Regions from separate parts of the Planococcus sp. SSTMD024 genome, predicted to be linked through region 3. Evidence: riboswitches for the same ligand, from Rfam matches in the RefSeq annotation. Region 3 holds a riboswitch; each other region holds the start of a gene.

Evidence for each region. Region 3 has a riboswitch for S-adenosylmethionine ahead of AB9R92_RS08705 (LLM class flavin-dependent oxidoreductase). Riboswitches for the same ligand answer to the same signal wherever they lie in the genome.
Region 1: linked by a shared signal. The riboswitch ahead of mtnK (S-methyl-5-thioribose kinase) and the one ahead of AB9R92_RS08705 (LLM class flavin-dependent oxidoreductase) in region 3 are both predicted to bind S-adenosylmethionine.
Region 2: linked by a shared signal. The riboswitch ahead of AB9R92_RS14025 (methionine biosynthesis PLP-dependent protein) and the one ahead of AB9R92_RS08705 (LLM class flavin-dependent oxidoreductase) in region 3 are both predicted to bind S-adenosylmethionine.

What each region holds. Positions count from the first base shown of each region.
Region 1 is NZ_JBGGNS010000020.1:73,298-80,900, reverse strand. It holds gene AB9R92_RS06205 (sugar ABC transporter substrate-binding protein) at 17-1,099, opposite strand; gene mtnA (S-methyl-5-thioribose-1-phosphate isomerase) at 1,096-2,157, opposite strand; gene mtnK (S-methyl-5-thioribose kinase) at 2,154-3,344, opposite strand; SAM riboswitch class I at 3,422-3,574, opposite strand; SAM riboswitch class I at 3,890-4,003, shown strand; gene AB9R92_RS06190 (2,3-diketo-5-methylthiopentyl-1-phosphate enolase) at 4,074-5,297, shown strand; gene AB9R92_RS06185 (2-hydroxy-3-keto-5-methylthiopentenyl-1-phosphate phosphatase) at 5,294-5,959, shown strand; gene AB9R92_RS06180 (methylthioribulose 1-phosphate dehydratase) at 5,956-6,570, shown strand; gene AB9R92_RS06175 (1,2-dihydroxy-3-keto-5-methylthiopentene dioxygenase) at 6,592-7,125, shown strand; gene AB9R92_RS06170 (PilZ domain-containing protein) at 7,235-7,585, opposite strand.
Region 2 is NZ_JBGGNS010000022.1:1,085,425-1,093,027, forward strand. It holds gene AB9R92_RS14020 (aminotransferase class I/II-fold pyridoxal phosphate-dependent enzyme) at 1-764, opposite strand, end outside; gene AB9R92_RS14025 (methionine biosynthesis PLP-dependent protein) at 757-1,881, opposite strand; SAM riboswitch class I at 1,959-2,061, opposite strand; gene AB9R92_RS14030 (antibiotic biosynthesis monooxygenase family protein) at 2,260-2,565, shown strand; gene AB9R92_RS14035 (hypothetical protein) at 2,562-2,930, shown strand; gene AB9R92_RS14040 (cobalamin B12-binding domain-containing protein) at 2,935-3,585, shown strand; gene AB9R92_RS14045 (STAS domain-containing protein) at 3,563-4,339, shown strand; gene AB9R92_RS14050 (cation diffusion facilitator family transporter) at 4,449-5,390, shown strand; gene AB9R92_RS14055 (ArsR/SmtB family transcription factor) at 5,567-5,917, shown strand; gene arsC (arsenate reductase (thioredoxin)) at 6,139-6,558, shown strand; gene arsD (arsenite efflux transporter metallochaperone ArsD) at 6,824-7,183, shown strand; gene arsA (arsenical pump-driving ATPase) at 7,196-7,603, shown strand, end outside.
Region 3 is NZ_JBGGNS010000021.1:344,744-352,346, reverse strand. It holds gene AB9R92_RS08715 (response regulator transcription factor) at 1-1,484, shown strand, start outside; gene xylF (D-xylose ABC transporter substrate-binding protein) at 1,511-2,539, shown strand; SAM riboswitch class I at 2,784-2,892, shown strand; gene AB9R92_RS08705 (LLM class flavin-dependent oxidoreductase) at 3,007-4,398, shown strand; gene AB9R92_RS08700 (sodium:solute symporter family transporter) at 4,516-6,030, shown strand; gene AB9R92_RS08695 (copper resistance protein CopC) at 6,198-6,761, shown strand; gene AB9R92_RS08690 (copper resistance D family protein) at 6,758-7,603, shown strand, end outside.

The sequences.
Region 1 (7,603 bases), on a different contig from region 3:
TCAGCAGCGCTTTTCTTTAGCGCCCTTCTAGTTCTTCCAATGCTGCGCTGTAACCTTGTTCACTCGCGCCCCAGCCTTCGATGTATTCGCCCAATTCTTCTGTGGTCACGGCCGTCTCCGGCAATTTGTCCGCATCGATGAAGATCGGGTCAAGCGTCACTTGTTCTTCCGGTGTCTCCCCGCCGATCAATTGGTACGCATAACGCACTTGGATGCGCCCGATATCCTGTGGATCAACCGCAGCCGATGCGACCCACGGGCTGCCGTCTTTTTGGATCATCTGCAAGTCTTCATCGCTCATATCGATGCTGTACACCTTGATATCGTCGCGCCCTGCTTGTTCAATGGCCCGGACTGCACCTTTGGCAAATTCATCCCATGCCGCCCAAACTGCTGTAATTTCGCCTTCTTCAGGGTATTGCTTCAACACTGCTTCCATCTGCGCTTGCGTATCGAGCGCCGTGTTTTGTGTCGCGGCACCGAATGCCGTCACTTCCTGGATGCCTGGATTGTCAGCGAGAAACTGTTCGTATGCCACTTGGCGCCGTTCCATCGGCGCGAAACCGGCTGTCCAGATTTTGACGATATTGGCTTCCCCGCCGTGATCTGCAGCTAACTTTTCAAGCGTCAACTCTGCCATCAACTGATCGCCCTGCTCGAGCGATACCACGCCATCGACATCAACGCCTGCATCGAAAGCGACGACCGGAATGTCTTGTTCCACTGCGCGTTCAACGCCTTGATTCAACGCTTCTTTCGTTCCGTGGTCGATCAATATCGCGTCAAATCCTTGGTTGATCGAGGCATCCAGATTGGACGCCATTTTCGCGAGGTCGCCATCTGAAGTAAACACCGTCACGCTGCCGCCGAATTTTTCCACTTGCTCTTCTACGCCTGCAATGTACTGCGCAGAAAAAGTCCCTAGATTTTGCTGCATGATGAGTGCGATTTTCTTGTCTGAAAGCGGATGGTCCACTGCCGCTTGCTGATCGTCCGGAGCCGTTTCTTCCGCTGTCGCTTCTCCTTTTGGTTGGCATCCTGAAAGCAAGATGGCGAATACTAATCCGAATAAAATGAACCATGCTGATTTGTTTTTCATATCGTTTCTCCTTTTAGCGGCACCGCATAAAGCTGGGCCTTGATTGTTTGTCCATCATTCGGGCGGATGACGCCGCGTTCGGTGATGATCGCCGTGATGTAGTTGGCCGGTGTGACATCAAAAGCCGGATTGAACACTTTCGTTCCGGCCGGCGCGATTTGTTGCGTGCCGATCGCAGCCACTTCTTCCGCTGCCCGTTCTTCGATTGGGATGGCGCTCCCTGTTTCAAGCGATAAGTCGAATGTCGACACCGGCGCCGCTACATAAAAAGGGATGCCGTATGCATGCGCCAAAATCGCTAAGTTGAGCGTGCCGATTTTATTGGCCGTGTCGCCGTTGGCCGTAATGCGGTCCGCCCCGACAATGATTGCTTCGATTCCTTTTGCGCCGATCGTGTGCGCTGCCATGCTATCGGTGATGAGCGTGACGTCGACTCCTGCCTGCTGCAACTCCCAAACGGTCAAGCGCGCCCCTTGGAACAGCGGCCGCGTTTCGCATGCGTACACTTCAAACTCACGGCCACGCTCTTGGCCGAGATGAAACGGTGCGAGTGCAGTGCCGTATTTGGCTGTCGCGATCGACCCGGCATTGCAGATCGTCATGACTTTTTCTTTGTCTGCGAGCAACTCAAGTGCAAGTTCGCCGATATTGCGGCATGCCGCTTCGTCTTCGTCGCGGATGAGTTGGGCTTCTTCGATCAGCTGCGCTTTTGCTTGCGTGACCGTTTTTGCCTGTTCGATCCGGTTGACTAACCGTGCGATCGCCCAGGCCAGATTGACCGCTGTCGGGCGGGAAGCGACGAGATAGTCGGCATCTTCTTTTACACGATGGCGGAACAACCCGACATCTGCCGTGTCGTGGCGTTTTGCCGCAAGTGCCAAGCCATAAGCTGCTGCGATGCCGATCGCCGGTGCTCCGCGCACTTTCAATTGAAAAATCGCTTCATGCACTTGTTCCAAAGTCTCAAGCGTTTCATAGTGGACGGTCTGCGGAAGCAGCCGCTGATCCAAAATGGTTAGTTGTTCATCTTTCCAGATGACCGATATTGGGATGGTCATTTACTCAGCTCCTTGATCGCCGTTTCGAGTTGCTTGATGGACTGATACTCCCGGCGTGTTTGGATCAATGTTTCCCCGGCTTTCAAAGTTTGCCGCTTGCGATCGATTCGGGTCGACTCGTCAGCGATGTCATCCAAGTCGCGGACATGTGCCAATCCGATCGTCCGGCGGATCAATTCACATCCGGCAAAGCCGATCGCATCGTGGAAGATTTTTTCGATGGCGTATTCGCGGTAGCCGGCTGTCGTTTTATAGGTCTCGATTCCGTCGCTTTCCCATAAACCTGAAAATTGCTGTTCGAACACCTGCCATGTGTGGGTGATGTCTTGCACAATCAGCTCGTGCTCTTCGCCGCTGCGCGTAATCGCCTGGACGATCAAGTTGGCGAGAAATAGCCCGACATCAAAACCGATCGGTCCGTAGAAGGCGAACTCCGGATCGATGACCTTCGTATCGTCTTCGTCGACGAAAATGCTGCCGGTATGCAAATCGCCGTGTAAAAGTGCTTCCGCTTCCGTCAAAAAGCTGCGCTTTAGTTTGGCCACTTCGAACTTCAGCGGCTCGTTGTCCCAAATCGCCTGTGCCGCTTCGCGCAGCGGCTCTTCAAAATCATTGGTGTCGTGGTCGAAAAACGGATCGGTGAAAATGAGGTCTTCGGTGATCTTGCACAGCTCCGGATTGGAAAACTCAGCCACAAGCCGCTTTTTCTCGAACGGATGCAAACCGAAATCCGAGGTGTGAAACAAGGTATGCGCTAAATAACTGCCGATATGTTCCGCAAGCTTCGGGTAATGCTTGCCGTCGATCAAGCCGTTGCGCAAAATCGTCAACTGCGACAAGTCTTCCATGACGGTGAACGCAAGCGCAGCGTCCGTCGCATACACTTCCGGCACACGGCCTTTCGCGAGGCTGCCATGCAGCTTCAAGGCATTTGCTTCAATGGTCGCCCGGTGAAGCGTCAGCGGCCAGCTTTCGCCGACGACTTTCGCGTACGGCAAGGCTTGTTTGATGATGAGCCCTTGCCCAGTGGCGGAGTCAGTGATGCGGAATACGTAATTCAAGTTGCCGTCGCCGATCTCTTCACATTGGAGTGTTGCGGACGACGCAAAAACGTCCAAACTCTGTGCCAGCCGAATCGCTTGTTGTTCAGTCAATGCTTTGTATGTAGACGGTGCTGTAAGTGTCATATTGATTGCCTCTTTTCTGCGGAATAATAAAAAGCCTCTTTCCCGAAAGAAAGAGGCGCAGAATAAGAGATCCATGCCTCTTATCTTTCAGAAATGTACATTTCTGATGGAATTAGCACCGTGCCTTAAGGGATCGAATCCCGGCGCCAAAGCGCCCCGTCTCACAACGGTATTACGGTCGGTTGCTGGGCGTCATCGGGCCATTTCCCTCTGCCTGCTCTTGATAAGAGTTTGCTATGCAACATTTATGAAGTTCTGAAACGAATGCTAGCACGATTCAGAATTCATTGTCAATAAAATATTTTGAAAAAATGAAAACCTTTCCGCTAAAGGCGAGTTTCATACTCGGGTTTTCTAGTTCATCAATTACTTGCTGCACTTTTCTTAAATACCCGCTGCCGGTTGGGCATGCTCTTTTTCTGGTGAACGCACCCTGAAGTGGTCAACTGACATTTTTCAGACATTTTTGATTTTCTCCGTTGACAGATACCGCCCGTCATGAAATAATCAGAATTACTTTGCAACAGCCACAATTTCATAATCTATTCTTATTCAGAGCAGGTGGAGGGACAAGCCCTACGAAGCCCGGCAACCGGTCCGATCATGGACACGGTGCTAATTCTTGCAGCCAACGCAATCGATTGGCTGGGAAATAAGAAGGCGTTAATCATTAACCTCTTCTTATTTGCGAAGAGGTTTTTTTATGTCCACTAAGCAGGAGGGTTATTCATGAGCGGTGTTATCGCGACATATCAATTATTCGGCAAAGCCGGTTCATTCGAAAAAAAAGCAGAAGCCATTGCACTCGGTTTGACGGTCGGTTCGTGGACCGATCTGCCATTGCTCGAGCAGCAGCAATTGCAACAACATAGAGGGAGCGTCGTGTCGGTCGAAGAATTCCCGCACGTCACCCACCCCGCACGTCAAGGCGTCATCCAAGCACGCCTGAAAATCCATTACCCGGCGGCCAACTTCTCAGCGGATTTGCCCGCCATCCTGACGACCGTCTTTGGCAAGCTGTCGCTCGACGGCGAGATCAAATTGATCGATTTGGATTTTGAAGAATCACTGCTCCGCCAGTTTCCGGGTCCGCGTTTTGGGATCGACGGCATTCGCGAAACGCTCGGTGTCAACGGGCGCCCGCTCGCCATGAGTATTTTCAAGGGCGTCATCGGCCGCGATCTCGATTATCTATCAGATCAACTTCGCCAACAGGCACTCGGCGGCGTCGACTTGGTGAAAGACGATGAGATTTTATTCGACAATCCACTGACGCCGTTTGACACGCGCATTACCGCAGCGCGTCATGTGTTAGACGAAGTGTACGAAGAAACCGGCCATCGCACGCTGTATGCCGTCAATTTATCCGGACGGACATCAAGCTTGCGCGACAAGGCGCGGCGGGCACGTGAACTCGGGGCGGACGCTTTGCTGTTCAATGTCCATGCCTACGGATTCGACGTCTTGCAGGAACTGGCAGAAGACGAAGAAGTGGCACTCCCGCTTATGGCGCATCCTGCGTTCAGCGGCGCGTATACGTCATCCGATTTTTACGGCGTGTCCACAGCGCTTGCACTTGGCAAACTGACACGACTGGCAGGAGCTGACTTCAGCTTGTTCCCCTCCCCATACGGCAGCGTCGCCCTCGAGAAAGAAACGGCGTTGCAGCTCGGTCAGGAACTGGTCAGCGAAGGCCCTTTGAAGCAAAGCTTCCCGGTGCCATCCGCCGGCATCCACCCCGCCCTCGTGCCGCTATTGTTAGAAGACTACGGCACCGACAGCATCATCAATGCAGGAGGCGGCGTCCATGGCCATCCAGACGGCGCTGCTGCTGGCGGCAAAGCGTTCCGCCAAGCGATCGACGCCGCACTGCAAGGACAGGCTTTAACGGAAGCCGCCAAACAACAGGATGAATTACAAAAAGCGTTAGCATTATGGGGGGAAACCGTATGAACAAGCCGGTCATATTTTGCGACTTCGACGGGACGGTGACTTCCCGCGATAATTTGATCGCCATCATGAAAGAGTTCGATCCGCCGGGTTGGTCGCCGATAAAAGATCAAATTCTCGATCAGCGCATTTCCATACGCGAAGGCGTCCAGCAAATGTTTGCCTTGCTGCCATCTTCCGCCAAGCAACAGATCATCAACTATGCGCTCGACCAAGCGGAAATCCGCGAAGGCTTCGCCGATTTCGTCGCCTACACAAAACGCCATGACATCCCGCTCTATATCGTCAGCGGAGGCATCGACTTTTTCGTCTACCCATTGCTCGAGCCATACGGTCCATTCGCCGGCATCTATTGCAACGAAGCGGACTTTTCGAATGACAAGATCCATATCCGCTTCCCGCACGGCTGCGACGAACAGTGCGACAGCCAAGGCTGCGGCTGCTGCAAACCGTCCGTCATGCGCCGCATCATGTCGGAGCAATCGACGAGCATCGTCATCGGCGATTCCATCACCGACTTGCAAGCCGCCAAACAAGCGGATCTCGTCATCGCCAGGGATTTCCTGGTCGACAAATGCGAAGAGCTCGGCATTGCCTATGAAACTTTCGAAAGCTTCCACGACGTGACGGATATTCTCGACGCCAAGCTAGGAGTGATTTCATGAGCGCTTTCGAAACCCGCTGGCAAGAACTCGCCGAAGTGAAACGGGCGCTTGCTGCGCGCGACTGGTTTATGGGAACAAGCGGCAATTTGGCGATCAAAGTTTCGGATGAGCCGCTCGAATTTCTCGTCACCGCCAGCGGCAAAGACAAATACAAAGAAACAGCGGAAGACTTTCTGCTCGTCGACAAAAATGGGCAGCCCGCACAAGATAGCGCGCTCAAGCCTTCAGCCGAAACCTTGCTGCACCAGGCCGTTTATTCCGAAACCTCAGCCGGCTGCAGTTTGCACGTCCATACGGTCGCGAACAATGTCATCTCCGAGCTCTATGGAGATGAGGGGGTTATTGAATTTCAAGGACAGGAACTGATCAAAGCGTTCGGCTTATGGGAACAAGACGCCAAGCTGTCGATTCCGATCATCCCAAACCATGCCGACATTCCAAAGCTCGCAGATGAGTTCAGAAGCTTCGTCACCGCCGATAAAGGCGCCGTACTCATCCGCAACCACGGCATCACCGTGTGGGGGAAAGATGCTTTTGAAGCGAAAAAACTGCTCGAAGCGAGCGAATTTTTATTCCAATACCAATTGGCGCTCCGCCAATTCCAATCCTAAAACAAGAGAGGAAGATCCATCATGGCCATCATTAAAATTCAAGGAACAGACGAAACAATCGAATCCCAACAAGAGGTTGCCGCATTTCTCGAAAGCCAGGAAGTCGTCTACGAGCATTGGGATATCCATAAATTGCCGGAGCCATTGCGCGAGAAATTCGATTTGAGCGACGAGGAAAAAGAACAGATCCTTGAAGCGTTTCGTTCGGAAATCGATGACATCTCGGCACGTCGCGGCTACAAAGCAGCAGACGTCATCTCCCTGTCCGATTCGAACCCGAAACTCGATGAACTGCTGAAAAACTTCCAGCGCAAGCATATCCATACAGACGACGAAGTGCGCTACATCGTCAGCGGCCACGGCGTCTTCATCATCCAAGGCCAAGACGAACGCTTTTTCGAAGTCCACCTGACTCCGGGCGATTTGATTTCGGTGCCTGAAAACATTACGCATTATTTCACGCTCGCTGAAGACCGCAAAGTCGTCGCCGTGCGCATCTTTGTCACTACGGAAGGTTGGGTTCCGGTCTACGAAGACGAAACCGTCAACAATTAAAAAAGAAACGAAAAAGACATGCCCCCTGTTAAAGGAGCATGTCTTTTTTGCTTTTTCTTATCATTTTGTTGGTATCGCGGAGATTAAAATTTATTGAAAAAGAAACTTTTCAATCATTCAACACGCTTTTTCTTTTGCGGATCTGGTATGTATTCAATTGCTGAAATAGTTTTGATACAGAACGCTGGCCGGCATTGAATTGCACTGCATATTCAAAATTATGCTCTTTGGCCACTTTTCGGATGATTTTTCCTTCCAGTTGGAAAGGTTCACCTAGCAATTCGAAGCTGCAGATTACCTGTTCATACAGCGCGAAATCCAGGTAGGCTTCAAAAACAAGCCCTCCGGCACTCAAGCTGGAAATATCTACAAGAACCTCTTCTTTCTCAGATAACTCTACCTTGCCGCTGATCGCGCGGACAAAAGACACCCGAAAAAACTCCCTGCGGTTATCGCTCACATTGTTACTCCCTTTCCC
Region 2 (7,603 bases), on a different contig from region 3:
TCGCCGGATTGTTTCGTGCGGGCGCCGAGCGTTTTGATGCCTTGAATCAATGTATAAGAGTCCTGTGCGCCGAGCACAGAGCCGAATGTGTTTTGGATGAAGGCCAATTGTTCCCCGAGGCCGGCATCTTTTGTCACCGCCAGCCCAGCTGTGATATCGCTATGGCCAGACAGGAACTTCGTCGCGCTGTGAAGCACGATATCCGCGCCGAGTTCAAGCGGATTCTGGTAAAGCGGTGTCATGAACGTGTTATCGACAAACGTCATCGCGTCATTCGCCTTTGCCAGTTTGGCGGCCATTTCGATATCGGTGATTTTCATGACGGGATTGGAAGGGGTTTCGATGTAAACCACTTTCGTATTCGGCAGGAAAGCCGCGGCCACTTCGCCAAGGTCGGTCATGTCGACGAATGTGTAATCGACTTTGAATTTTTCCAGCACTTCCGTGATGAAGCGGTAAGTGCCGCCGTACACGTCTTCTGAAACGAGCACATGGTCGCCGGCTTTCAACAGCATGAATGCCGATGAAATGGCCGCCATGCCGGAAGAAAAGGCCAAGCCCCGTGCGCCGCCTTCAAGTTTGGCGATCGTTTCCTCAAGTGATTTGCGCGTCGGGTTGCCGGAGCGGCTGTAATCAAATGGGCCGAACGAATCGATGCTTTCCTGGTGGAAAGTCGATGATAAATAAATCGGCACATTGACTGCGCCTGTTAATGGATCGATGCCTGCGGAATGGATCAATTTCGTCTCGCGTCGTTCACTCATGGGAAACGACCTCCTTTTCCAGTTTGGCCAGGGCTTGCGATAAATCAGCAATCAAATCTTCTGCCTGCTCTACGCCTACCGAGAAGCGGAGCAGGCGGTTACAGACGCCGCGCGCCGTGCGTTCCGCGACCGGCATATCGGCATGGGTCTGCGTCGCAGGATAGGTGATGAAACTTTCCACACCGCCGAGGCTTTCGGCGAACGTGATGAGCGATAGGCTCTCGAGGAATTCCCCGATCCATTGTTCTTCACGCAGGCGGAACGACAGCATGCCGCCTTTTCCCGGATACAGCACGTCTGTCACGGTCTCTTGCGTTTCAAGGAAGCGGGCGAGTTCCTTGGCATTCGCTTCGTGCTGGCGCATGCGAAGCGGCAAAGTTTTCAAGCCGCGGATCAACAGCCAGGAATCGAGCGGCGACAGCACAGCGCCAGCCGAGTTGTGGGCGTTGAAAAGCTCTTCGCATAAAGTCTTGCCTTTTGCGGCGACAAGCCCGGCAAGTACATCGTTATGGCCGCCGATGTATTTGGTTGCGCTGTGCAGCACGATATCAGCGCCGATTGCGAGCGGCTGCTGCAAGAAAGGCGTCAGGAAGGTGTTGTCGACAATCAACAGCAAATTATGGCGCTTCGCCAGTTGGGCGTATATTTCCAAATCGATCTCCTGCATCAGCGGGTTGGTCGGCGTTTCGATGAAAATCGCTTTCGTATTGGCATTGATTTTCGCTTCAACCGTCTTTGGATCGATGAAGGAATCGTATACGGGACGGATATGGTATTTTTCTTCATATTGTTCCAGCAATCGGTATGTGCCCCCGTAAATATCCTCAGGAAGCAAAATTTCATCGTTCGGGCGGAACAGAGAGAGGACCAATTGGATCGCGGCCATGCCGGAGCTGCACGCAAATCCTGCATCGCCGCCTTCTAAGTTTGCGATTCCTTCTTCAAGCAGCTGGCGTGTCGGATTTTTTGTCCGCGTATAGTCGTAGCCCGTGGATTTGCCAAGGCCTTCGTGTTCATAGGCGGTAGAAAGGTAAATCGGGGGATTGACCGCCCCGGTCCGTTCGTCGCTGCGATTGCCCAGCTGCACCAGGCGCGTTTCTAAACTATGTTGTGTCATGATCCTCATCCTTTCAAAATCAAAAAGCAGGGGCGTTCTTCTATGATAAGAAGAAAGCCCCTGCTGTATATGCCATCTCCTCATCTACTAGGCTACGCCTATTGGAATTAGCACCGTGACAAACTCGTCCGGTTGCTGAGACTTCACAGGGCCAAATCCCTCCATCTCTCTAGATAAGAATCATTTTATATAGTTGTGGTTGGTTGATGTTTTCCATCATACGGCAATCGCTTAAGAAATACAAGCGGAATATTGAAAATACTCTTGCGATTCCAGAAAAGGCGCTCACTTTTATTTCGGAGGCTGAAATGGTATGCTGAGGTATACTTTTATCATGCCTGGCCGCCGCAAGGCCAGTTGCAAAGGGGTTCTGAAATTATGTACATCGTCACATCGACCGTCAGTGTACCGGTAGACAAAGTGCAAGACGTCATAGAAATATACCGAAAACGTTCACGGCGCGTGGACCAGGCGGAAGGCTTCACTTCATTCCGGTTGATCCAGAACACGAAAAAGCGCCACGAACTGACCGTCCACCTGGAATGGCAGTCCAAACAGGCATACATGAACTGGGTCAAGAGCCAGGAGTTCAAGGAAATCCATGACCTGGAGAAGAACTACCCAGACCAGGAACTCGCGGGAATCGTCCCGAAAGTCCATCAATACGAAGTGGTGGCCGAATGAACCTGGAGCAGAAACAGCAAATCGCAACCGACACGGCAGACGGCATTTACGAAGCGTACCCGAATTTATGGGAGCGTTTCGGCGATAGGGGATATGAACATACCGTCAAGGACAATCATCATCACTTGGATTATCTCGAAACGGCTTGGGAGCTGCAGAGCGAACAATCCTTTCTCGATTATGCCATCTGGCTCGAGACGGTGCTCGTAAGCCGCAACGTGGAAACTGCGCTCATCATCGATAATTTCAGGCGGCTTATCGAAATCGTGCCGCGCTATACGGAAACAACGCAAGGAGATTTCATGCGGGGCTGCCTCGATCGCGCAGTCCGGTTATTGGAGCTCCCTCCACATAAAAGGAGCTGATCAAATGAACGAGTCAACACAGCTTTCGGATCTTTTTCTCCAAGGGGAGGAAGAGGAAGCTTTGAAATACGTCCAGGATTTCCTGGAAAGCCATTCACATGAACAGCTTTACGGCGAACTCTTGACGCCGGCGATGTACCGCATCGGCGAATTATGGGAACAAAATGAGATTTCGGTGGCAGAAGAGCATTTGGCAACCGCCGTTTGCGATTTTGTCTTGTCCGCTACGGAACTACGCAATAAAGATAAGGATGGCCGCAAAAAAGCGATGATCTTTGGCCCAGAAGGCGAAGAGCATTACATCGGGCTCAAGATGGTCGCGGCCATGTTCCGTGATGAAGGTTATGATGTCCGCTATATGGGGCCGAATTTGCCGCTCGATTCAGCTCTCGAATTGGCTGGTGACTGGCAGCCGGATGTTGTTGCCCTGTCAGGGGCCCTTGCACACCGCTTGCCGGTGTTAAAAACCTACGCGGAAGCATTCTCTAAGGTGGACTCAAATCCAGCCGTTCTCATTGGTGGCAGGGCCGTCACTTTGTCGAGCTTTGCGGATTTGCATGTAAAAGGAGCGGTGGTCGTTCGGGAACTCGGTGCGCTCAGGGAATGGATCCGCACGGGAAAGGGGCCGAACGATGACACGCTCTCCACTGGCTGAATGGCCGCTTCCGGCTTTTCAATTGAACAATAGCTTTGCGGTCGTCGACCAATCCCTGGAGGCCGAACAGCTCTTCGGCAAACCGGAAACCTTTTTTGAATTGCTTGATGAAGGCAGCAGGCCGAAAGCGGAACGCTTGTTGAAACAACGCGACGGCAAAAAACCTGTCGAATTGAATTTCATCACAGCGGCGGGCTTTTTTTTGGCAGATGTCCACTACCGCTGGGACAGCGATTTTTTGCTGAATCTCGTGTTGGTGCCAAAAGATGAACAAATGGCTGCCAGCATGGCGCAGTTAATTCGCTTGAGGGGCCGCTTGAAAGAAACAGATTACGAATTGCTCAAGGAAAAAGAACGGTCGGATGCTCTGCTGGAGAAAGTGCGCGAACTTTCCGCCCCGTGCATCGCAATCGGCGGAGCCTATGTGCTCATTCCCTTGTTCGGCAATTTGGATGCGAAAAAAGTTGAAGCGATTCGCCCGTTTATTGTCACGCGCATCTATGAATATGAGGCCGAGACGGTTGTCGTCGATTTGACGGCAATGGGAACGGTGACGCAAGAAGGCGTCAGTTACTTGGAATCGCTCGTGCAAACCTTGGGGGTCATGGGAATCGATGCGGTCATTACCGGGGTGAAACCAGAACATGCCCAAAAATTGCATCTGTTGAGACGGGAGATGAATTTGCGTTTCGAAGCTTCATTGGAATCCGTTTTGAGTGCAGCTGCTGAAAAAATTGACGAAACCGGCTCATGAGGCCGGTTTTTCTGCGTTTTTAAAGGTTTTCAAGAAAGGATTTTCAGCTGGAATTCGGGAATACCAATATGGAAAAAGCTTTTGAAAAGCTGGAGTGGAGGTGGGGGCAATGGGATCTTCACATGATCATTCGCATAGCCGCAATAAAAAAACATTGTTAGTCGCCTTTCTGATCATCACAAGCTTCATGGTCGTAGAAGCGGTAGGTGGGTACTTGACAAACAGCCTTGCGCTGCTCGCGGATGCCGGCCATATGCTCAGCGATTCCATTTCATTAGGCGTCGGCTACCTGGCGTTTACCATCGGTGAAAAAGCGGCTGACCAAATGAAGACGTATGGCTATAAACGTTTTGAAATTTTAGCGGCGGTCTTTAATGGCGTGACGCTCGTCTTGATTTCGCTATATATTTTCTATGAAGCTTATCACCGGTTTTCCGATCCACCGGAAATTGCGACTTCGGGGATGCTGGCCATTGCGGTCATCGGCTTGCTCGTCAATATCCTTGTTGCATGGATTTTGATGCGCGGCGGCGATACAAAAGAAAACTTGAACCTTCGTGCAGCTTTTTTGCATGTCTTAAGTGATTTGCTTGGATCGGTCGGCGCGATCACGGCAGCCCTGTTGATCATTTTTTTCAGCTGGGCATGGGCAGATCCACTGGCGAGTGTGGTGGTCGCCGTCCTCGTTTTAATCAGCGGTTGGCGTGTAACCAAGGAAGCGCTGCATGTCTTAATGGAAGGCACGCCGAAGAATGTCGACTTGGAGCAAGTGGCGCAGGCAATCGAAGCGCTGCCGGCCGTAAAAAGCATCCACGACCTTCACGTATGGAGCATCACGAGTGGAAAAAATGCCATGTCCGGACATGTGGTCATTAAAGAACATATCTCGTTTAAGGAAAGCCAGCAGGTGCTCAGGGACATTGAACATGCGCTTTTGGAGCTGAAAATCGGCCATGTGACCGTGCAGTTGGAAACCGAAGATCATCCTCACGACGACTCGATCCGCTGCCAAGAGCAAGAAGAGCCTGGGGCGGCAAGACACCATCATTGAATACAGGGTCAAATGGGCAGGAGCGGAATCGTTCCGCTCTTTTTTTATGGGAAACTTAAATAGCGCAAGCTACCACTTCAGAATCTTTACTTGAGTATATAAGCATATGCTGATATGCTGTATTTGCTATTAAAGAATTTAATTTAACGAAGCTTAGAAGCGGGGGGAATCATCCGATGGAAGTGAAAGCGCATGAAATAGAAATCGACAAGGCGAGCATGGTGCTCAAGCTGTTAGGCGACAAGACGAGATTGTCGATGGTCAAATTGCTCGAAAAAAACGATTGCTGCGTCTGTGAATTCGTGGAGATCTTTGACATCAGCCAGTCGGCAATCAGCCAGCACTTGCGCAAGCTTCGGGATCTCGGGTTGGTAAAGGAAAAGCGCAAGGGGCAATGGATTTTCTATTCATTGAACCAAGACAGTGAATTGTACAGCATGCTTATGCAAGTCTTATCATTCATCCCGAGCCAGGATGAACGCATCGAGAAATTGGTGGAACAGGGGCTGCGCATTCGTTGTGAATAATTTCAGAATTGAAAGTTTGATACGGCGATATGGAGCAAAACTACTGCGCTTTCCTGCGGGCGAGCGCCGAGCCTCCTCAGAAGCTACGCTTCTTGTGGGGTCTCTGCTGTCTCGCTTTCCCGCGGGAGTCTCCGCAGTTTTGCTTCATGTCATAAAGTGTGGAAAAACTACTCAGATGCAGTATATAGAAAAATAAATTACGAAAAAGGGAGTTAATCAATATGACGAAAAAAACATTGTACTTTTTATGCACAGGCAATTCATGCCGCAGCCAAATAGCGGAAGGCTGGGGGAAAGAAATTTTGGGCGATGACTGGCAAGTATTGAGTGCCGGAATCGAAGCGCATGGCCTCAACCCGAACGCCGTAAAGGCAATGAATGAAGTGAATATCGATATTTCAGGACAAACGTCCGATGTGATTGACACCGATATCTTAAACAATGCGGATTTCGTCGTGACACTTTGCGGCGATGCGGCTGATAAATGCCCAATGACACCGCCTCATGTAAAACGCGACCACTGGGGCTTTACGGATCCGGCGAAGGCGCAGGGCACAGAAGAAGAGAACTGGAAAGTATTCCAGTCGGTACGCGATGACATCGAAGCGCGCATCCGCCATTTCGCGGCAACTGGTGAATAATTGAGGTTTCGTTAGGAGGAGATTGCGCGCTTGGCCTTGTTTTGGCCCACAGGATGCGTGCCATGCAGTCGGTGCGATAGGGCGTTGCGATATCGGCTGCCCGGTGAGGTCCCTCAGGAGTCAAGGCCTTCCGCTTCACTCCAATAGTGGAGTGCCGAATTTTTCATATCTAGCTGCACGAAGTTTTAAATAGAGTGATCATATGTACGATGACTTTAGTCTTAGTTGATAAAACCAAACTACACAAGTTGAAGGAGAGTTAATGATGAAAAAGGTCGAAATTTTCGATCCGGCGATGTGTTGTTCGACGGGTGTTTGCGGCCCCGCTGTAGATCCGGAACTGACGCGCATTGCGTCGGCTGTGTATTCACTCGAGAAAAAGGGATTTGCAATTTCACGCCATAATTTGACGGACGACCCATCGGCGTTTGTGGAAAATAAAAAAGTCAATCAAGTGCTAGTTGAAAAAGGCCCGGACGCGTTGCCAGTTGTGCTGGTCAACGGAGAAGTCGCAAAGCTTGCCGAATACCCGACAACAGAAGAATTGGCAGAGTGGTTCGAGACCGCACCGTCCGAATTACATGAAAAGCCGCGTGTGCACGTGTCACTGAACATCAACAACTAAAGGAGCGTTCCTATGTATTCATTGTTCAATCCGAATCAAATGGCCGTCACCCCGTTTCTATTTTTCACCGGTAAAGGCGGTGTCGGGAAAACTTCGACTGCGTGTGCAACAGCTGTCGCCTTAGCTGATCAGGGCAAGAAGGTATTGCTCGTCAGCACCGATCCTGCTTCTAATTTGCAAGACGTGCTGGAAGTCCAACTGACAAATGATCCGAAATCAATTCCGTCTGTCCCGAATTTATCCGCCTGCAACATTGACCCCGAACAAGCGGCCAAAGCTTATAAAGAGAGTGTCGTCGGGCCTTACCGCGGCAAATTGCCGGAGGCGGTGCTCGCAACGATGGAAGAGCAATTATCCGGGGCTTGCACGGTCGAAATCGCGGCATTCGATGAGTTTTCGCATTTGTTGGCAGACGAGGAG
Region 3 (7,603 bases):
CATTCGAGGAAATAGAGATCAAGCAAGCGAAAAATGGCAAACAGGCAGTGGAAATTGCAGCTGACTGGCAGCCGGATATTATCTTCATGGACATCATGATGCCGGTCATGACGGGCTTGGAGGCGATCGAACAAATTCGCGGGACCGACCCGGAAGTCGAATTTGTCATGATGACAGCATTCGATACTTTTGGCTACGCCCAGCGAGCGATCAAATTGGGCGTGAAAGATTATTTGCTGAAACCAAGCAAAGCGGCAGAAATCGTGGCCATCGCGGAGAAGTTGTTCAGTCATTTGAAAAAGAAAGCACAGCAATCAGCGCAACGCGAGCAGCAACAAAGCGCCTTGCAAAAAGCGATGGCCATCGTGGAGATGGATATCGTTACGCAATTATTGTTCGATCAAGTCCAGGACATGCACATCGATTTGCTGGTAGACATGAAAGGAACCGAGCCATCCAACGAGAAATTCGTCATGACGATCGCCGTCCCAAAAGGCGTGGAGCAACTATGCCGCGATATTAAACGGGACATCAGCGAAACTTCTCATATTTGGGCGGGCCCTTGTTATGACTGGCAATTGCCGCTCATCGTCTTCCGCGATCCTGCTCATTCATACCGCTCCCAGGCGATCACGCTTGCGAATCGGATTTTGGCAGCATCCGGCAAGCGGGAGCAATGCTTTGTCGGGATTGGGCCGGTGTGCGATTCTTTGGAGCAGGTGCGGGATTCCTACCAGAAATCATTGATCGCCATGATGGATTTAGCGGTTCCTTCGCGCTACCGTTTTTATTCGGCAGACTTAGAACCTATCCGCACACATGACCCCGCGCTCATCAAGCAGCAGGAAAAGAGAATGGCTGATTGTGTCCGGACTGGCGATTGGGAAGCGGTCGAAGATATCGTAAACGGATTGATCCGGCAATCGGAGCAGACAGGCGAAAATGTCCTCAGAACCCAGCAGCGTTCGCTTGAATTATTATGGCTTTCCAGCCGGATCATGGAGGAATCCGGAATCGAGACGGAAGCGCCTTATTATGCGATCCCGGCACAAGACTATCGCCAATTGATGTTAGAAACCTCGGATTTGATAAAGGCTTTGAAGCAGCATTACACCATGCATTTCAGCCGTGTGGAATTCGACAAGATCCATAAAATCAAGCAATTCATCATGGAGCATTCCCATGAAGACATTTCACTCGAAGTGCTGGCGAAGAAAGTGGATTTGAGCCCCATCTATATCAGCAAATTGTTCAAAGAAAAACTCGGCATCAATTACATCGACTTTTTGACGGAATGCCGGATGGGAAAAGCCAAGAAACTGCTCGCCGACCCGGAAATCAGCTTGAAAACGATTGCCCTGGAAGTCGGTTACCACGAACCCAATTATTTCAGCAAAGTGTTTAAGAAAATGCACGAGCAGTCCCCGACTGAATACCGTTTGAACCTGCTGAATTCAGGCCGCACGCAAGGAATCAGCACATGAAGCGGTTGCTAAGGGGATTGTTGCTGATGAGTACGGGCGTTTGGCTGGCAGCGTGCCAGGAAGACGCTAAGCTGCCCGAAAAAAGTGTGTTCAAGGAAGACGACAAGGCACAAGACGAGGAACCGCTGAAAATCGGCTTTGCAATGGACACCTTGAAAGAAGAGCGCTGGCTGAAAGACCGAGAATTGTTCGAACAAGCGATTGAATCGCGCGGATTGGAAGTGGAGATTGCCGCAGCGAATGGGGACGACGCGCTGCAGATCGCCCAAGCCGAAGAGATGATCCAACAAGGCATCGACTTACTCGTCATCGTGCCGCATAACGCAGAAGCGACCGCAGCGATTGTCCATAAAGCGCACGGGGCAGGCATCAAAGTCATCGCTTACGACCGGCTCGTGAAAAATGCGGAAATCGATTTATACGTCTCCTTTGACAATGAAAAGGTGGGGGAGCTGCAAGCCGAGAAAATGCTGGAATTGGTTCCAGAAGGCAATTACGTCTACATCGGCGGCGCCCCGACAGACAATAACGCCCATCTTTTGAAAAAAGGCGTGTTTGATGTGCTGCAGCCGGCAATCGAACGCGGCGACATCAACATCATTTATGATGAGTGGACTGAAGATTGGGCGCCGGAACAAGCTTTTGCGCATATGTCGCAGGCGCTCGACATCAACGGCAACCAAATAGATGCGGTTATCGCGGCAAATGACGCGACCGCCGGCGGGGCGGTCGAGGCGCTTGCGCAACAAGGGCTTGCCGGGTCCGTCCCGGTCGCAGGGCAGGATGCCGAACTGGCAGCTGTGCAGCGGATTGTCGACGGCACACAATCGATGACCGTCTATAAACCGATCCAGCAATTGTCCGAACGTGTCGCAGCGCTTGCTGTCGAATTGGCGGAAGGGAACGAAATCGGACCGACCGTCAGCATCAACAACGGAAAAAGCGAAGTGCCGTCTGTGTTGCTTGAACCAGTTGCCGTCAACGACGATAATATTCAAGATACGCTCATTGCGGACGGGTTTCATCGTGCAGAAGACGTTTACCGCAAAGACTGAAAACTGGAACTGCCTGCCAGCAGCGTCTTGGCGGATAATTTTCATTCTGCAGAAGAACTGGACGGGCTGGAATGACACCAGCTGTTTGAATCTGTAAGAGCAAGCGTAAATGCCGCTACCCGGTTGAATGGGAAGCGGCATTTTTCGGTGGCGAAAGCCGGACGATCGAAAAAATCTAAAAAGAATTTTAAATATTCGGTTGACTTCTCTATTTCCTAGTATTAAGATAGGGATTAATTTAATAATCTTATCCAGAGAAGCCGAGGGACTGGCCCGATGACGCTTCAGCAACCCCTGATATCAATCAGGAAGGTGCTACTTCCAGCAAGGAGAGATTCCTTGGGAGATAAGAGAGCGGACCCGACCATTCAAATAGCCCTCTTTTCTCGTTTTCAGAGAAAAGAGGGCTATTTTTATTTTCTACAGAGGGCTGCGGAAATTGCGATTTCAAAAGGAGGAATTTGACGATGACGAAGAAACGGATTTATTTGAACGCTTTTGAGATGGTGTGCGCAGGCGGGCACCAGTCGCCGGGGTTGTGGCTGCATGAGGACGACCGGTCGCATACGTATAAGGACAGCGAATATTGGATCGAACTTGCGAAACTATTGGAAAAAGGCAGATTTGACGCGGTGTTTTTGGCCGATGTGCTCGGAACCTACGATGTCTACGGCGGCACGCGCGATGCCGCATTACGCAATGCGGTGCAGACGCCGGTCAATGATCCGCTACTGGTCGTGCCGCTCATGTCATCAGTGACGGAGCATTTGAGTTTCGGGGTCACGGCTTCTGTCAGCCACGAACATCCGTACACCTTCGCACGGCGCATGTCGACACTCGACCATCTGACAAAAGGGCGCATCGGCTGGAACGTTGTCACTTCCTATTTGAAAAGTGCTGCAGTGAATATCGGGCTCGATGACCAAATGAGCCACGACGAACGCTATGAATTCGCGGCCGAGTATTTGGACGTCTGCTACAAGTTATGGGAAGGCAGCTGGGAAGACGGCGCGGTCGTCCGTGATCAAAAATCGAAAGTCTATACCGACCCGGCGAAAGTCCATGACATCCGCCACGAAGGCAAATACTTCAAAGTGCCGGGCGCGCATTTATCCGAACCGTCGCCGCAGCGCACGCCGGTATTGTTCCAGGCAGGCGCTTCGCCGCGCGGCCGTGAGTTCGCCTCGAAGCACGCCGAATCGGTGTTTACGGCAGGGCCAACGATTCCGGTGGTGAAAAAAGGCGTCGACGCACTCCGTGAACGCATCAAAGCGAATGGCCGAAACCCGGAAGATGTGTTGGTGTACACAACCTTCACCGCGATTGTCGGCAAGACCGAAGAAGAAGCGCAAGAGAAATACGAAACCTTGAAAAGCCATGTCAGCTACGAAGGCGCACTCGCGCTGCTCAGCGGCTGGACCGGCATCGACTTTTCCGGATACGAGCCGGAAGATACGCTCGAATACATCCAAAGCAACGCGATGCAATCGGCGGTGGAAGTGTTCACGCGCGCCGATCCGGATCGAAAATGGACGATCGGCGAACTCGCGACATTTGTCGGCATCGGCGGAAGAGGGCCGGTCGCAGTCGGCACGCCGGAGCAAGTGGCGGACGAAGTGGAGCGCTGGAGAGATGAAACCGGAGTCGACGGCTTTAACTTGGCGTATACGCTCGCACCCGGAAGCTTCGAAGACTTTGTCGAACTGGTCGTTCCGGTCTTGCAGGAACGCGGGCTCGTGCAGAAAGAATACGCAGACGGCACATACCGTGAGAAAGTCTACGGCAAAGGCCAAGCGCACTTGAAAGACAATCATCCGGGCAGAACGTTCAAGCAATTGCACGAAACAGTTAACAACTAGAAGGGGGAATGAGGATGCTGACAGCTTACTGGATCGCCGTCGCCGTCTTTTGGATCGCGGGGCTGACTTTATGGAACAAACTCTATCCAAAACCGAAACCAAAAGGAGGCGAACAGAATGGGGGATGATACAACTTGGCTATTGCCGCTGATTGCTTTGATGCTCGTCGGCTATTTCGCCTTGACGACATGGCTCGGGAAAAAAGGCAAAGCCCACAGCGGATCGATGAAAGGCTTTGCGATCGCGAAAGGCAAAGTCAATCCGGCGGTTGTTGGCATGAGTTTCGGCGCCTCTTACGCCAGTGCCAACCTGTTTCTCGGCGTGCCGGGCTGGGCGTATACATACGGCTTGTCGACTTTGTGGTATACGATCGGCTGCTTTGGGGTCACATGGCTCGGGCTGTTGTTGTTCACGAAAGCTTTCTGGCGCTACGGGCAGAAAAATGGCGGCAGCCTGACGATCCCGCAGTGGCTCGGCAACCGCTACAACAGCAAAGCCTTGCGCGTCCTCGTCGCCTTATTGGTGCTGTTCAATATTTATTACATTGTCGGGCAGAACGTCGGACTCGCGACGATGTTCGAGACGGTCATCGGCATTCCGTATTTATGGGGCATCGCAATCGGCGTCGTCATCACCGTCGTCTACGTGAGCCTCGGCGGCGCGTTCGCGCAAATTGTCAGCGACGGCATCCAAGGGGCAACGATGGCGGTCGTGTCGCTATTGTTATTCATCTCATTATTATGGACGATCGGCGGCGGATGGAATGTGTTCGGCACGCTGCAATCGGAACTTCGCGCGATCGACCCGGCACTTGTTTCGCCGCTGTCGACTGGCGGGCCGTTCTATAGCGGTTTCGCGATCTTGAGCATCCAGTGGCTGCTGTTTTCATTCGTGCTATTGCCTCATTTGATGAATAAAGTGCTGACGGTCGAAAAAGAACAAGACTTGCGAACCTTCACTTTATCCGCCGGCGTCTCCTTGTTCACCTTATCGATCTTCTCGGTGTTCGCCGGACTCGCCGCGCGCATCATCTTGCCGGGGCTCGCGTCGGCTGATAGCGCCATTCCGGCGTATATCATGGAAGCTTTCCCGGTGGTCATCGTTGCGCTGCTCGTCATGGGCTTGATTTCCGCGATCCTGTCAACGACCGACAGCCTGTACCTTGGCATCACCAACAGCATCGGCAACGATTTGTTCAAAGTGCTGGCAGTGCCGGTTCTCTATAAAAACAAGAATTTGACGGAGCAGGAACTTGATGCCAAAGTGCTGAAAGCGTCGAAAGTGTCGCTGGTCTTTATCGGCCTCGTGTCGCTTTATATGTCGATCAACCGGCCGGAATCCTTGGCGCTTTTGACGAACTTCGGGACCTCCGCGATCATCAGCGGCATTGCAGCCCCGATCAGCCTCGGCTACTTCTGGAAGCACGCCAATAAATCCGGCGCCATCGCTTCCGTCGTCAGCGGTGCCGGCTGCTATATGATCTTGACCGGCACCGGTGTCATCGAGCACGTTTTCCAGGCGATGTTCTTCAGTTCGATCCTCGGCTTCACGTCGATGATCACGGTGAGCCTGCTTGCCGAAACTTTGAGAAAGCGCGAAAAGACTTCGCAGGAAGCAGTTCGTGGATTGTAAAGAGAAAGCCTCGAAATCATTCGGGGCTTTTTCCTATGCTGCCAATCTTCAGAGAAAATTCATAAATCCAAATGCGCCGCTCTTGTTTCTTGCGTGCAAATGAAATAGGCTGAAAAGAGTTGTTGCAATAATTGAGTTGACCTAACAAGAAAGAAGGAATCTTACCTATGAAGAAGACTTTGGTTTTATTAAGTGCATTACTGGTTTTGCCGATGACAGCGCATGCGCATTCGGTGCTTGAATCGTCCACTCCGGCAGAAGGCGCGGTTGTGGCTGAGCCGATTGAACAAGTGGTGCTCGATTTCAGCGCCGGCATCGAACAGGGCAGTGGCATGACGATGACGATGGACGGTACCGCTGTGGATTTCAGTGAAGTGGCTGTAATGGAAGACCAATTGGTCGGGACGCCGGCGCAGGAACTGGAAGACGGTTCGTATGTCGTGGAATATGACGTGCTGAGCGAAGATGGCCACCCAATCCAAGGGTCACTTGCTTTTGAATTGCAGGCAGGCGAGGAAGAAGCGGCGCAAGAAGAGCCGGCTGAAGAAGAAACGGTTGAACCGGAAGCTGATGAAACGGAAACAACGGAAGCAGCAGAGATGGAAGAGGCAGCCGCGAGCGGTTCGGAAGTTCCTTCAGAAGAAGGCGGTTCCAGCATGACCTTGATCATCGCGGGCCTCGCCATTATCCTGTTGGTCGCTGCCGTTGTGTTAATGCGTAGAAAACGATGAGTTGGTTGATCGCACTGTCGGATTTTTTTCTTTATGTGGTGTTGGTGTTTCTGGCAGGGGATGTTGTCTTGCGCTGCGTCAAATCGGAGAAAAAGCCGCTTGTTGAGGTTCCGAAAAAACTGCTCTTGATGGCGCTTGCGCTTATTCCGCTATTGCTTGCCCCGCCTGTCATCCAGCTGGTTTTATTGCTTTCGGAAAGTTTTGGGCCGGGTCAGGCATTGATGGATGTCGCAACAGAATTTCGCGCCGGCCAAAGCTACGTATTCGGCGTCTTGATGGCAGTGGCATGGGTGATCGTGGTGTGGCGCGACGGATCGTGGGCGTTCCGCGCGTTTTGGCTCGTGCTCAGCGTGCTCAATGTGGCGTATGCGAGCCATGCTGCATCGATTGCGGACTGGCAAGGCTTTATTGGGCACGCGCTTCATTTTCTGGCGCTCGTATTATGGGCGGGCGTATTGATCCACATTGCCTGGTTTTTGGGCGATGGGCGCAATTGGCGCGCATTTCTCAAATGGTTTACGCCGTTTTCTGTTGCCATGATGATCCTATTGATCGGCAGCGGCATTTGGCTCATGTTGTTTTTTGTGGCGCCGGAAGATTACGCGAGCTCGTGGATTTTGCCTTACGGGCAGCTCTTGCTCTTGAAGCATTTGAGCATCGTGCCGCTGTTGCTCGCAGCGTTCATCAATGCCGTCTTATCCAGAAGCGATGCCCCGAACCGCGCATGGCTTAAAGTCGAGAGCTGGCTGTTGCTGTTGGTGTTATTAATCACCGCCTTCATGAGCAAGCTCGCCCCGCCGCATAATATCAACGAAACGTTCCGCATGGAAGGCGGCGCGCCT